Regions from separate parts of the Streptomyces sp. NPDC085524 genome, predicted to be linked through region 2. Evidence: riboswitches for the same ligand, from Rfam matches in the RefSeq annotation. Region 2 holds a riboswitch; each other region holds the start of a gene.
What was found. Region 2 has a riboswitch for cyclic di-AMP ahead of ACIGFK_RS27500 (transglycosylase family protein). Riboswitches for the same ligand answer to the same signal wherever they lie in the genome.
Positions count from the first base shown of each region.

Region 1 (4,000 bases), on a different contig from region 2:
CCACCCGCCGAAGCCGCGGCCCCCTCCCGGAGGCCGCGGCTTCGTCATGTCCGCCGCCCTGCACCCGCAAGCCGGCGCGGGGCACAGTCCTCCAGCTCGTCCGGTGCGCACCTGCGAGCCGAGGCCGGGCACGTTCCAGCCCCTCCGGCGTCTGAGGAGCGGGGTCCGGGCGGAGCCCCGGCGGCGGAGCCGCACCCGTGAACCGTCGGCCCGGTCGCACCCGCGCACAGGCCCGCCGCAAGCGAATTGCACGCACCGGAATTCCGCGCGCCCGAATTCACCGGCACCACGCGCGGACAGCGGACCGCACCACGCTCGGCGAATTCGCGGAGAATCCGAATTCGACCGGCGGCGCACTCGCACCCGTCCTTTGTATACGGCTCCTGTTAATGCCGGCCGCTCGACATGTTTACGGCAGGTTGCGAAGTGCTCACCACCGCCGGGATCCGCAGCCGGTGCGCCCCCGTCGCGCGCTCCGCGTGGACCGCGGCCAGCGCCCGCGCCCGCTCCGCGTCGCCCCGGGCCACGGCGTCCACCACCGCGCCGTGCTCCGCCCAGGACTCCACCGGCCGGGCCGGCGCCTCCACCACGTACATCCACGCGACCTTGTGCCGCATCTGCGTGAGCAGGGCGATCAGCCCCGGGCTGCCCGAGGCCTGGGCCAGCGTCTCGTGGAACCAGCCGCCCAGGGACCGCAGGTCCTCCCCCTGGCCCCGCCTGGCCCGCTCCTGGCCCAACCTGACCAGCCCGCGCAGCACCTTGAGGTGCGCCTCGGTGCGGCGCCGGGCGGCCCTGGCCGCGGCCAGCGGCTCCAGCAGCATCCGCAGCTCCAGCAGATCGGCCGCCTCCTGCTCCGTCGGCTCGGCGACGCAGGCCCCCGCGTGCCGCCGCGTGGTCACGAACCCCTCGGACTCCAGGGTCCGCAGCGCCTCGCGGACCGGGACGCGGGAGACCCCGTACCGGCGGGCCAGCACCTCCTCGGTCAGTCTGCTGCCCGGCCCGAAGACCCCGGAGACGATGTCGTCGCGAATTGCCGTGCATACCGCGTGCGCAGGAATACGCAAGACCGGACCTCCGCTTTTTCCGACTCACACCCTCATTGGTGCCACTACTGCTGCGACTCTATTGCAACACACGATGATTTCCGAGAGCGGCCGGAAAGGGGAGATCCGGAAATCCCGCCGAAACACGAAGGCCCCGGCTCGGGGAGCCGGGGCCTTTCGGTGGAGCAGGCGGTGCGCAGGAGTCGGTCAGACGTCGACGCCGTGCGAGCGCAGGTAGGCGAGGGGGTTGATGTCCGAGCCGTACTTGGCGCCGGTACGGGCCTCGAAGTGCAGGTGCGGGCCGCTGGAGTTGCCCGTGGAGCCCGACAGGCCGATCTGCTGGCCCGCGACGACCTGCTGGCCGACGGAGACGTTCAGCCGCAGCATGTGGCCGTACTGCGTGTAGGTGCCGTCGTTGTGCTTGATGACGACGTTGTTGCCGTACGCGCCGCCCCAGCCCGCCTCGACGACGACACCGGCGCCCACGGCGTGCACCGAGGTGCCCTCGTCGGCGTGGAAGTCGATGCCCGTGTGGCTGCCGGAGGACCACATGCCGCCGCCCGCGTGGTACTGCGTGGAGACGTAGGAGCCGTCGACCGGAGCCACGAAGGTGTTGAGGCGCTTGCGCTCCTCCTCACGGGCCGCACGCTCGGCGGCGTCGCGCTCGGCCTTCGCCTTGGCCTCGGCGAGGCGCTTGGCCTCGGCGGCAGCCTGCTTGGCGTCGGCCTCGGCCTGCGCCTTGGCGGCGGCCTGCTCGGCGGCGTGCTGCTGGGAGTCGGCCTGCTCGGCGATGTCGGCGGGGAGCTCCTCGGCGACCACGACCGCGCCGAGCGCGTTGTCCTGGTGCTCGTTGGCGCCGTTGTCCGCGGCGAAGGCCGGGGCGGCGAGGGTGCCGACGACGCCGGTGGTGGCGAGGGCGGCTATGCCGGCGTAACCGGCGGTCTTGCGGCTCAGACGGCTGGAACCACGGTGCTTACCGGAGCCGGCGGGACGACTGCCAAACGCCATGAAGGGGCTGATCCTTTCCTTCCTTCTCGCCTACCGGGTTAGCTGACGGGTTCGGAGCAGGAAGGTCTCCTACGGGCCTCCTCTTGCGAGGGGGTCCGATTCACCCCAGGGACTGATGTGGGTCCCCGGCTCCCCAGGCTCGCGCCTGACGGGGACTCGGCGATCGCTGCCCGGTGCCGCGGATGCGGCGCGTACAACTGACGGACAGCACGGCCGACGCTAGGCGGATCATCAGCCAATCACCAAACAGACACGCCTTTTTGTTGCGTACGCCACACCGCAAACAAGCAACCTCGCCACGAAACAGACAAAAGGGGCCCGAGCGGCCAAGCCGCCCGGGCCCCTTCAAGAAGCGCCGGTCAGGCGCCAGTTGGGAGCGTCAGTGGGTCACTTCAGTTGGTGACGACGCTGACTTCACCGATCCCGAGGGCGCGCACCGGCTCCTCGATCACCGACGCGTCGCCCACCAGGACCGTGACGAGCCGGTCCGCCGGGAAGGCGTTCACGACCGCCGAAGTGGCCTCCACGGTGCCCGTTTCGGCGAGCCGGGCGTACAACTGCGCCTGGTAGTCGTCCGGGAGCTCCTGCTCGACCTGGTCGGCGAGGGTGCCGGCGACGGAGGCCGCCGTCTCGAACTTCAGCGGGGCCACGCCCACCAGGTTCTGCACCGCCACATCCCGTTCGGCGTCGGTCAGGCCGCCCTCCGCGAGGGTGCGGAGCACCTTCCAGAGGTCCTCCAGGGCCGGTCCGGTGTTCGGGGTGTCCACCGAGCCGCTGATGGCGAGCATCGAGGCGCCCTTGCCGTCCGCGGTGGAGCGCAGCACCTGGCCGAAGGCGCGCACGCCGTACGTGTACCCCTTCTCCTCGCGCAGCACCTTGTCCAGGCGGGAGGTGAGGGTGCCGCCCAGGCAGTACGTGCCGAGCACCTGGGCCGCCCAGACCCGGTCGTGGCGGTCCGCCCCGATGCGGCCGATCAGCAGCTGCGTCTGGACGGCGCCGGGCCTGTCCACGATGACCACGCGGCCGGTGTCGTCCGCGGTCACCGGAGGCACCGGGAGCGGCTCGGCGGCGTCGCCCGTCCAGGTGCCCAGGGTGTCCGCCAGCACGGCGTCCAGGTCGATGCCGGTCAGGTCGCCGACCACCACCGCGGTGGAGGTGGCGGGGCGCACGTGGGCCTCGTAGAAGGCGCGTACGGCGGTCGCGTCGATCCGGGCGACCGTCTCCTCGGTGCCCTGGCGCGGGCGGGACATCCGCAGGGTGGCCGGGAAGAGCTCCTTGGAGAGCTGCTTGGCGGCCCGGCGCTGCGGGTTGGCCTGCTCGTGCGGGATCTCGTCGAGCCGGTTGCGCACCAGCCGGTCGACCTCGCTGTCGGCGAAGGCGGGTGCGCGCAGCGCCTCGGCGAGCAGGCCGAGGGCCTTGTGCAGGCGGGAGGCCGGGACCTCCAGGGAGACCCGCAGGCCCGGGTGGTCCGCGTGCGCGTCGAGGGTGGCGCCGCAGCGCTCCAGCTCGGCGGCGAACTCCTCGGCGGAGTGCTTGTCGGTGCCCTCGGAGAGCGCGCGGGCCATGATGGTGGCCACGCCGTCCAGGCCCTCGGGCTCCGCGTCCAGCGGGGCGGCGAGGTTGATCTCGACCGCGACGACCTGCTGGCCCGGGCGGTGGCAGCGCAGCAGGGTGAGGCCGTTGGCCAGCACGCCCCGCTCGGGGGCGGGGAAGGCCCACGGCTTGGCCTCGCCGGCCTGCGGCCGCGGGTGGAAGGTCATCGTGACGGCTGCGGTGTCGCTCACTGCTCCGCCCCCTCGTTCTCGTCGCTCTCGTCGGACTCGGCGGACTCGGCAGAGCCCGGCAGCGGCTCGTAGACCAGCACCGCGCGGTTGTCGGGGCGCAGGCGGGCCGCGGCCACGGCCTGCACCTCCTCGGCGGTGACGGAGAGGACCCGCTGGACGGCGGTC
Region 1 covers NZ_JBITTH010000024.1:39,916-43,915, forward strand. The annotation lists gene ACIGFK_RS30840 (GntR family transcriptional regulator) at 387-1,064, opposite strand; gene ACIGFK_RS30845 (M23 family metallopeptidase) at 1,251-2,051, opposite strand; cyclic di-AMP (ydaO/yuaA leader) riboswitch at 2,064-2,223, opposite strand; gene ACIGFK_RS30850 (M16 family metallopeptidase) at 2,444-3,811, opposite strand; gene ACIGFK_RS30855 (M16 family metallopeptidase) at 3,832-4,000, opposite strand, start outside.
Region 1: linked by a shared signal. The riboswitch ahead of ACIGFK_RS30845 (M23 family metallopeptidase) and the one ahead of ACIGFK_RS27500 (transglycosylase family protein) in region 2 are both predicted to bind cyclic di-AMP.

Region 2 (4,000 bases):
TGGGGAGCTTGGTGCGGTGCACCGGGGAGTTTTCCCGCAGCCAGGCGTAGGCGGGGTAGGGGTCGGTCGCGAACTCCCAGTCGAACAGACGGGGCGGCGGGGTAGGGGAGGCGTCTTCGTGCACCTCCTGACCGTAACCGTGACGGGCCGAAGCACCTCACAGCCGCCGTGATCTTCTCCCGGACCTGGAACGGCCGCGAGCAGAAGCTCCAGGCGGGCGGCTGGGCCGGCGGACCCCCGCCGCCGGCCGGATCACGGGGAACTGTGGGGAGGTGTACGTCGGAGGAGGCGACCCGGACCGGCGGGTGTCCCCTGCCGAATCCCGTCTGCAGACCGTGCTTGCGAGTTTGCTGACGCGTCTGCCGGATCTGGAACTCGCCGTTCCGCCCGAAGGGCTGCGCTGGCGCGGCGGACTCGTCATGCGTGGCCTGCGCACTCTTCCCGTTCGCTTCGCAGTACCGAACGCCTGAGTCGCACCTGATCCGAAGTCAGTTTCCGACCCAACTTGTGACATGCGTTCGATGGCCGCTAGGTTCTGCCGTTACCCCGCCGTTATGCGAAAGGTGCAGCCTCATGCGTTCCGGGAACGGCCGCCACAGACGCCCCCGTCAGGTGCCCGCGATAGTCGTCACTGCCGGAGTCACCGGCTCCGCGCTGGCTCTGCCGCTGCTCGCCGCCACCGGCGCGAGCGCGGCGGACACGTCCACGTGGGACAAGGTCGCCGAATGCGAGAGCGGCGGCAGTTGGAGCGCCAACTTCGGCAGCGGTGCCTACGGCGGGCTCCAGTTCACCCAGGAGGAGTGGCGGGAGGCCGGCGGGCTCGACTTCGCGGAGCGGGCCGACCTCGCCAGCCGTTCCCAGCAGATAGCCATCGCCGAGCGGGTGCTCGCCGCGAAGGGCCCGCAGGCGTGGCCGATGTGCGCGGCGCCCGCCGGGCTGGACGCGCAGGGCCCCGCCGCCGTGGTCGACCCCGGCCAGCCCGGCAACCACGGGACCGTCGGCCCCGCGCCCTCCCGCCCGGACGACGCCGTGCCGAACTCGGGCGCCGTGCCGCCGTCCACCGACTTCGGGGCGCCGACCCCGGGGATCGCCGACGGCCCGCTCGGCCCGAACCTCGGACTGCCCGTCATGCCTCCGGCCGACCTCCCGGTCGAGGAGCCCTCGGCTCCGGGCAACTCGAACAACCAGGGCAACCAAGGCAACCCGGGCGATCAGGGCAACCAGGGCAACTCGGGTAAGCCTGCGGACCCGGGCACCCCGACGGCTCCGTCCACCACCCCGCCCGCGACGGCCCCCGCGACCCCGGGCCTGCCCCCGGCCACCACTCCGGCGGACCCGAACGCCCCCGCGGCCCCTGACGCCTCCACGGCCCCGCTCGCCGCTCCCGGCGAGGGCAGCGGCAAGCACCGCGGGGCGCCCGCGGCCGAGGTGCCCGCGGCTTCTGACGCCGCGTCGAAGCCCACGTACACCGTGAAGGCGGGCGACAGCCTGACGGCCATCGCGGATGCCAAGGGGGTCAAGGGCGGCTGGGACGCCCTTTACAAGGCCAACGAGCAGGTCATCGGCGGGGACGCGGACTTGATCAAGCCCGGACAGAACCTGGATCTAACCGCGCAATAAGGGCACTTCACCCTTCCGGAAAGAGTTGATTGTCCGTTTCGTTCGAATGAGACATGTGTCTCTTCCGGTCAACTGGCGTGTCCCGCCCAGGGGCTTCCGCAAACCCCGTCCTCACCTGCGCAAACACCCTTGGGGAGAGCGCAAGTAGGGGTCGTCTCCCCCCGATGCGGCGCGTTGAACATCGGGGGGAGACCTGTCTACCTTCTGAATCGCCCGCCACCGCGGGCTCCTTCGACCGCATCGCCGAGTCCTGCCGGCGGACGGGGGGAACAGTCGTCGCGTCAAGCGCCGAAGGCAGGAGCGGGGGACCCAAGGTAGGTGCCGGGAACGGCCGTCCGGAGACGGGCGGCAACCGGCTAGGGGTCAAGACGTGCGCTAGGTCGCACGGCCGGGCAACTCATCCGCCCGAACCCGACAGCTCACCTCGTAGGCGTCGGTGAGGAGAACCTCATGCTGCTTTCCGGCAAGGGCAAGCACCGTCGCGCCACCAAGGCCGTCCGCATCGCCACGCTCGCCGGTGTCGCCGGTGCCGTCGTCGCCGCGCCGCTGATGGCCGCGGGCACCGCGAGTGCCGCCACCGCGAGCGAGTGGGACCGCGTCGCCCAGTGCGAGTCCGGTGGCAACTGGGCCATCAACACGGGCAACGGCTACTACGGCGGCCTGCAGTTCTCTTCCTCCACCTGGGCCGCGTACGGCGGCAAGTCGTACGCCCCGCAGGCCAACCAGGCCTCGAAGTCCCAGCAGATAGCCATCGCCGAGAAGGTCCTCAAGGGCCAGGGCAAGGGCGCCTGGCCGTCCTGCGGCGTGGGTCTGTCGAACTCCTCCTACACGGGCGGCGGCTCGACCGAGACCCCGAAGACCGAGACCAAGAAGACCCAGCCGAAGAAGACCGAGACCAAGAAGGCCGAGCCGAAGAAGACGGAGCCCAAGCGCTCCGAGACCCCGGCCCCGACCACCCGGTCCGAGCGCACCGAGGCCCCGAAGACCGGCAACGGCTCGTACGAGGTCAAGGACGGCGACACCCTCGGCGGCATCGCCGACGCCAACGGCGTCAAGGGCGGCTGGGAGAAGCTCTTCGAGCTGAACAAGGACATCGTGTCCGACGCCGACCTGATCTTCCCGGGTCAGAAGCTGAAGCTCAGCTGAACGATGCGGCAATAGCCGCAGGTTTCTTCACCACACGTGACAGCCCCACCGCCCGGCGCGCCTTCCCCTCCACGCGCCGGGCGGCGGCGTGTGCACGGCCAAGACACCTTCCTCCGCAGCTGTATGTCCTGGAACGGGGGTATTCGGGCCCTTTTTCGTCCCAGGACCCGGGCGGTCGGCGGGCCGAGTGCCCGGAGCCGGTTAGGCTCTAAGCGGCAAGGCCGTCCCACGGCCTGACATGCCGCCGCACACCCAGCGTCACATCCCAGAAGGAGATGCTCGTGCCGTCCATCGACGTCGTCGTAGCCCGGGAAATCCTGGACTCCCGAGGCAACCCCACGGTCGAGGTCGAGGTGGGCCTCGACGATGGCAGCACCGGCCGTGCTGCAGTTCCGTCCGGTGCCTCCACCGGTGCATTCGAAGCCGTAGAGCTCCGTGACGGTGACCCCGACCGCTACCTCGGCAAGGGCGTCGAGAAGGCCGTCCTCGCCGTCATCGAGCAGCTCGGCCCCGAGCTCGTCGGCTACGACGCCACCGAGCAGCGCCTGATCGACCAGGCGATGATCGACCTGGACGCCACCGAGAACAAGGGCTCCCTCGGCGCCAACGCCATCCTCGGTGTCTCCCTCGCCGTGGCGCACGCCGCGTCCGAGGCCTCCGACCTTCCGCTCTTCCGCTACCTCGGCGGTCCGAACGCGCACCTGCTGCCCGTTCCGATGATGAACATCCTCAACGGTGGGTCGCACGCCGACTCCAACGTTGACATCCAGGAGTTCATGATCGCCCCGATCGGCGCGGAGTCCTTCTCCGAGGCGCTGCGCTGGGGTGCCGAGGTCTACCACACCCTCAAGAAGGTCCTGCACGCCAAGGGCCTCTCCACCGGTCTCGGCGACGAGGGCGGCTTCGCCCCGAACCTGGAGTCCAACCGCGCCGCGCTCGACCTCATCATCGAGGCCATCAAGCAGGCCGGTTACACCCCGGGCACGGACATCGCGCTCGCGCTGGACGTCGCCGCGTCCGAGTTCTACAAGGACGGCCAGTACGAGTTCGAGGGCAAGTCCCGCTCGGCCGCCGAGATGACCGACTACTACGCCGAGCTCGTCGAGGCGTACCCGCTCGTCTCCATCGAGGACCCGCTGTTCGAGGACGACTGGGCCGGCTGGAAGACCGTCACCGAGCGCATCGGCTCCAAGGTGCAGATCGTCGGCGACGACCTCTTCGTCACCAACCCGGA
Region 2 covers NZ_JBITTH010000019.1:163,937-167,936, forward strand. The annotation lists gene ACIGFK_RS27485 (cytochrome P450) at 1-124, opposite strand, end outside; partial or broken gene ACIGFK_RS27490 (cytochrome P450) at 330-470, shown strand; gene ACIGFK_RS27495 (transglycosylase family protein) at 574-1,620, shown strand; cyclic di-AMP (ydaO/yuaA leader) riboswitch at 1,897-2,068, shown strand; gene ACIGFK_RS27500 (transglycosylase family protein) at 2,071-2,766, shown strand; gene eno (phosphopyruvate hydratase) at 3,042-4,000, shown strand, end outside.

Region 3 (4,000 bases), on a different contig from region 2:
GGTCATGGACGAGGCGCACGGCGGGTCGGGGCTGATGTGGGACTTCGGCCGGACCCTGGTCAAGCAGGCGGTCGGCAACCGCTGACCGGCGGGAAGCGGGCCGACGGCCGCGGGAAGGGCGGGAGGGGAGCGCGCCGACGCGCTCCCCTCCCGCCCCTCCGTCAGTCGAGCAGCCGCTCGCGCAGACGGCTCCGGGTCCCGGGCGTGAGCCCGAGGCCCTGTTCCAGGTAGCGGTCCACGCCGCCCCAGGTCTCGTCGATGGTGTCGAAGGCCGCGACCAGGTACTCGGCGCGGGCGTCGAAGAGCGGGGCGAGCAGCTCCATCACCTCGGGGGAGCGGGCCTCGGCGGAGTCGTCGCTCCGGCGGACCCGGTAGCGGCGGTGCGGGGCGTTCGACTCCAGGTAGTCCGCGACGATCGCCTCGCGCTCCACGTCCAGCGCGAGCAGGGTGACGGCGATCGACAGGCCGGCCCGGTCCTTGCCGGCGGCGCAGTGCATCAGCGCCGGGACGCTGTCCTCGGCGAGGGCGTGCAGGACCCGGCTGTGCTCGGCGGTGCGGTTCTTGATCATCGCCCGGTACGAGTTCGTCATCCGGGCCGCGGCCTTCCCGTCGCCCAGGATCGAGCGGAGCTGCTCGAGGTCGCCGTCGCGGACCATCTTCCAGAACTCGCGGCCGTCGGCCGGATCCGAGAGCGGGATGTTCACGTTCCGCACGCCGGGCAGGTCCACGTCCGGGCCCTCCAGCGCGTGGTCGGCGCCGTTGCGGAAGTCGAACACGGTGTGCAGGCCGAGCGAATCGAGGAATTCCGCATCGGTTTCAGTGGCATGTGCGAGATGTCCGCTTCGATACAGTCGTCCCGTCCTGACCCTTCGTCCATCGGAAGTCGGCAATCCGCCCACATCGCGGAAATTGCGCACTCCGGACAGTTCCGGCTCCTGTATCTGCTGGGTCAAGGGAAGTCCTCCGCTTCGTGATCCTGCTCGTGGGTGCTCTGTCCGAATTACACTACTTGGCGACAACTTGCCATAAGTGGAGGCGAGATCGGGCGCGTCCCCGTGAGCCAGATCATACGGTGACCGTGAGTGCCTGATCGCGAAAGCCGAATGCCTGCGCCGGCGCGGTTGTTGGCGGGCGGGAATGGACGCAGGGTGACCAGCATTCCCCCGGTTTCCCGTGCCTGTGATTCCGTCAGGAAATTCACGGCTTGTTCGGTGCGGCCTTTTGGGATTACGTTCGCGACCGATCCGGGTGGATCGCCGAATCCTGCCGCCGCCCGGAAACCGCACTCGACCATTCACGCGCGGCAGGAGCGGGGGAACCAGGTAAGCCGCTGTCCCGGAAGTCAGCTCCGGGACGGCTAGGGGTGAAGCCGTACATGGTCCGTTCATGTACCGCCGGACATCTCCAGTCCGAACCCGACAGCTCACCTCGCAGGCGCCGGAGAGGAATTCGACATGCCTGCAAAGGGTAAGCACCGCCGCCCCAAGTCCCTTTCGATTTCGCGCGGCTTCGCCGTCGCCGGCACCGGTGGTGCGGCCCTCGCGCTGCCGCTGATGGGTGCGGCCGGCGCCCAGGCGGCCGGTGCCCCGGCCGCCGCGACGACGGCCACGGCCACCGTGGCCCCCGCGGCTGCCCCGCAGGTCCCCGCCGCGCTCCGGGCCGAGTCCGCCGCGCCGACCGTCTACACGGTCGTGCCGGGCGACTACCTCTCCAAGATCGCCGCCGAGAGCCACCTGTCCGGCGGCTGGCAGCAGCTCTACGCCGACAACCGCGAGGCGGTCGGCAGCAACCCCGACCTGATCCACCCCGGCCTGAAGCTGAACCTCGGCGGTGCGGGCGAGGCGGCTCCGGCGGAAACCGTCCCGGAGGCGGCTCCGGAAACCGCTCCGGAAACCGCTCCGGAATCGGCTCCGGAATCGGCTCCGGAGACCGCCCCGAAGACCGCTCCCAAGACGGCCCGGAGGACCGCTCCGCAGGCGGCCGAGCAGGCCGCCCCGGCGCAGAAGGAGTCCCCGGCCGAGGCCCCCGCGGCCAAGACCTCGGCCTCCGGCTTCGTGGCTCCGCTGGCCAGCACCGGCGTCTCGACCCAGTACAAGGTCGCGGGCAGCATGTGGTCCTCCGGCTACCACACCGGTGTCGACTTCATCGCGAGCTCCGGCACCACGGTCCGGGCCGTCGGAGCCGGCACCGTCGTCTCCGCCGGCTGGGGCGGCGCGTACGGCAACGAGGTCGTCATCCGGCACGCGGACGGCATGTACTCGCAGTACGGCCACCTCTCCTCGCTGTCCGTCTCGGTCGGCCAGAGCGTCACCGCAGGCCAGACCATCGGCCTGTCCGGTTCCACCGGCAACTCGACCGGCCCCCACCTGCACTTCGAGATCCGCACGGGCCCCTCCTACGGCTCCGACACCGACCCGCTGGGCTACCTCCGCTCGAAGGGCGTCAGCATCTGACGGCAGCCGCCGCCGGAGCACAGGCACGCGTGGGGCCGGGACCCGAGGGGGGTCCCGGCCCCACGTGTACGTATTCCTTATCCCCCGGGTGGTAAAGATCACGGCCCGTCAACCCCTCATTACGTTGGCGTAGGTTGGTTACGAGAGTGAAGGATGTCGTCTCGTGGCAGCGACGACGACGAAACCCAAGACCATCGGCTCGTACGCGGCGATCGGGGACAGCTTCACCGAGGGCGTGGGGGACCCGGGACCCGGGGACACTTATCTCGGCTGGGCGGACCGGCTCGCCGTGCTCCTGGCCGACCAGCATCCAGAAGGCGAATTCCGGTACGCGAACCTGGCCGTGCGCGGCAAACTCCTCGACCAGATCGTGGCCGACCAGGTCCCGCGGGCCAAGGCGCTCGCACCGGACCTCGTGACCTTCTGCGCCGGCGGCAACGACATCATCCGCCCCGGCACCGACCCGGACGACGTGGCCCAGCGGTTCGAGGCGGCCGTCGCCGACCTCACCGGAGCCGTCGGCCGGGTCGTGATCACCACCGGCTTCGACACCCGGGGCGTACCGGTCCTCAAGCACCTGCGGGGCAAGGTGGCGACGTACAGCGTCCACGTGCGCGCCATCGCCGACCGCTACGACTGCCCGGTGCTCGACCTCTGGTCCCTCAAGTCCGTACAGGACCGCCGGGCGTGGGACACCGACCGGCTGCACCTGTCGCCCGAGGGGCACACCCGGGTCGCGCTGCGGGCCGCGCAGGTGCTCGGACTGGACGTGCCGGCCGACCCCGACCAGCCCTGGCCGCCGGAGCGCCCGCGCGGCTCGGTCGACGTGACCCGCGACAACATCCACTGGGCGCGCGAGCACCTGGTGCCCTGGATCGGCCGCCGGCTGCGCGGCGAGTCCTCCGGGGACCACGTCGAGGCGAAGCGGCCGGACCTGCTGCCGCTGTAGACGGGGGAGCCGGGACACTGCCCGGGGCCGCCGGGGGACGACACGCGCGGGGGATGCGGAATCCTTCGGGGCCGGTGTGCGTTGGGATGCTCGTAGACCGACGAACATCCCCACCGCACCCTCATACCGACCGCACCGTCCCTGGAGGCGCCTTGACCGGCTCTCGTCCCCTGCGTCCCCGGCTGCGCGCCCTGCGGCCCGAAGCCTTCGGCGCGGACCCCTCGGGCGCGCGGCTGGAGCGGATCCGCCGCTCGCCGAACTTCGCCGACGGCGTCTTCCAGAATCCGGTCGGTGCCCGGAACAGGCCCTCCGGGTCGATGGCGGAGTTCGCCAAGATCTACTTCCACCGCGAGCAGCGGATCCGGCGGGCTCCGGCCGCACCGATCCCGGTCTACCCGACCACTCTCGCCGAGCTGGCGAAACCGCCGGTGAGCGGCCTGCGCCTGACCTGGATGGGCCACTCCAGCGTGCTCGCGGAGATCGACGGCCGCCGCGTGCTGTTCGACCCCGTGTGGGGCCAGCGGTGCTCCCCGTTCCCCTTCGCCGGTCCCAAGCGGCTGCACCCCGTACCGGTCCCGCTGGCCTCGCTGGGCACCGT
Region 3 covers NZ_JBITTH010000001.1:520,792-524,791, reverse strand. The annotation lists gene ACIGFK_RS02330 (aspartate aminotransferase family protein) at 1-85, shown strand, start outside; gene ACIGFK_RS02325 (tyrosine-protein phosphatase) at 162-953, opposite strand; cyclic di-AMP (ydaO/yuaA leader) riboswitch at 1,245-1,450, shown strand; gene ACIGFK_RS02320 (LysM peptidoglycan-binding domain-containing M23 family metallopeptidase) at 1,455-2,453, shown strand; gene ACIGFK_RS02315 (SGNH/GDSL hydrolase family protein) at 2,617-3,402, shown strand; gene ACIGFK_RS02310 (MBL fold metallo-hydrolase) at 3,555-4,000, shown strand, end outside.
Region 3: linked by a shared signal. The riboswitch ahead of ACIGFK_RS02320 (LysM peptidoglycan-binding domain-containing M23 family metallopeptidase) and the one ahead of ACIGFK_RS27500 (transglycosylase family protein) in region 2 are both predicted to bind cyclic di-AMP.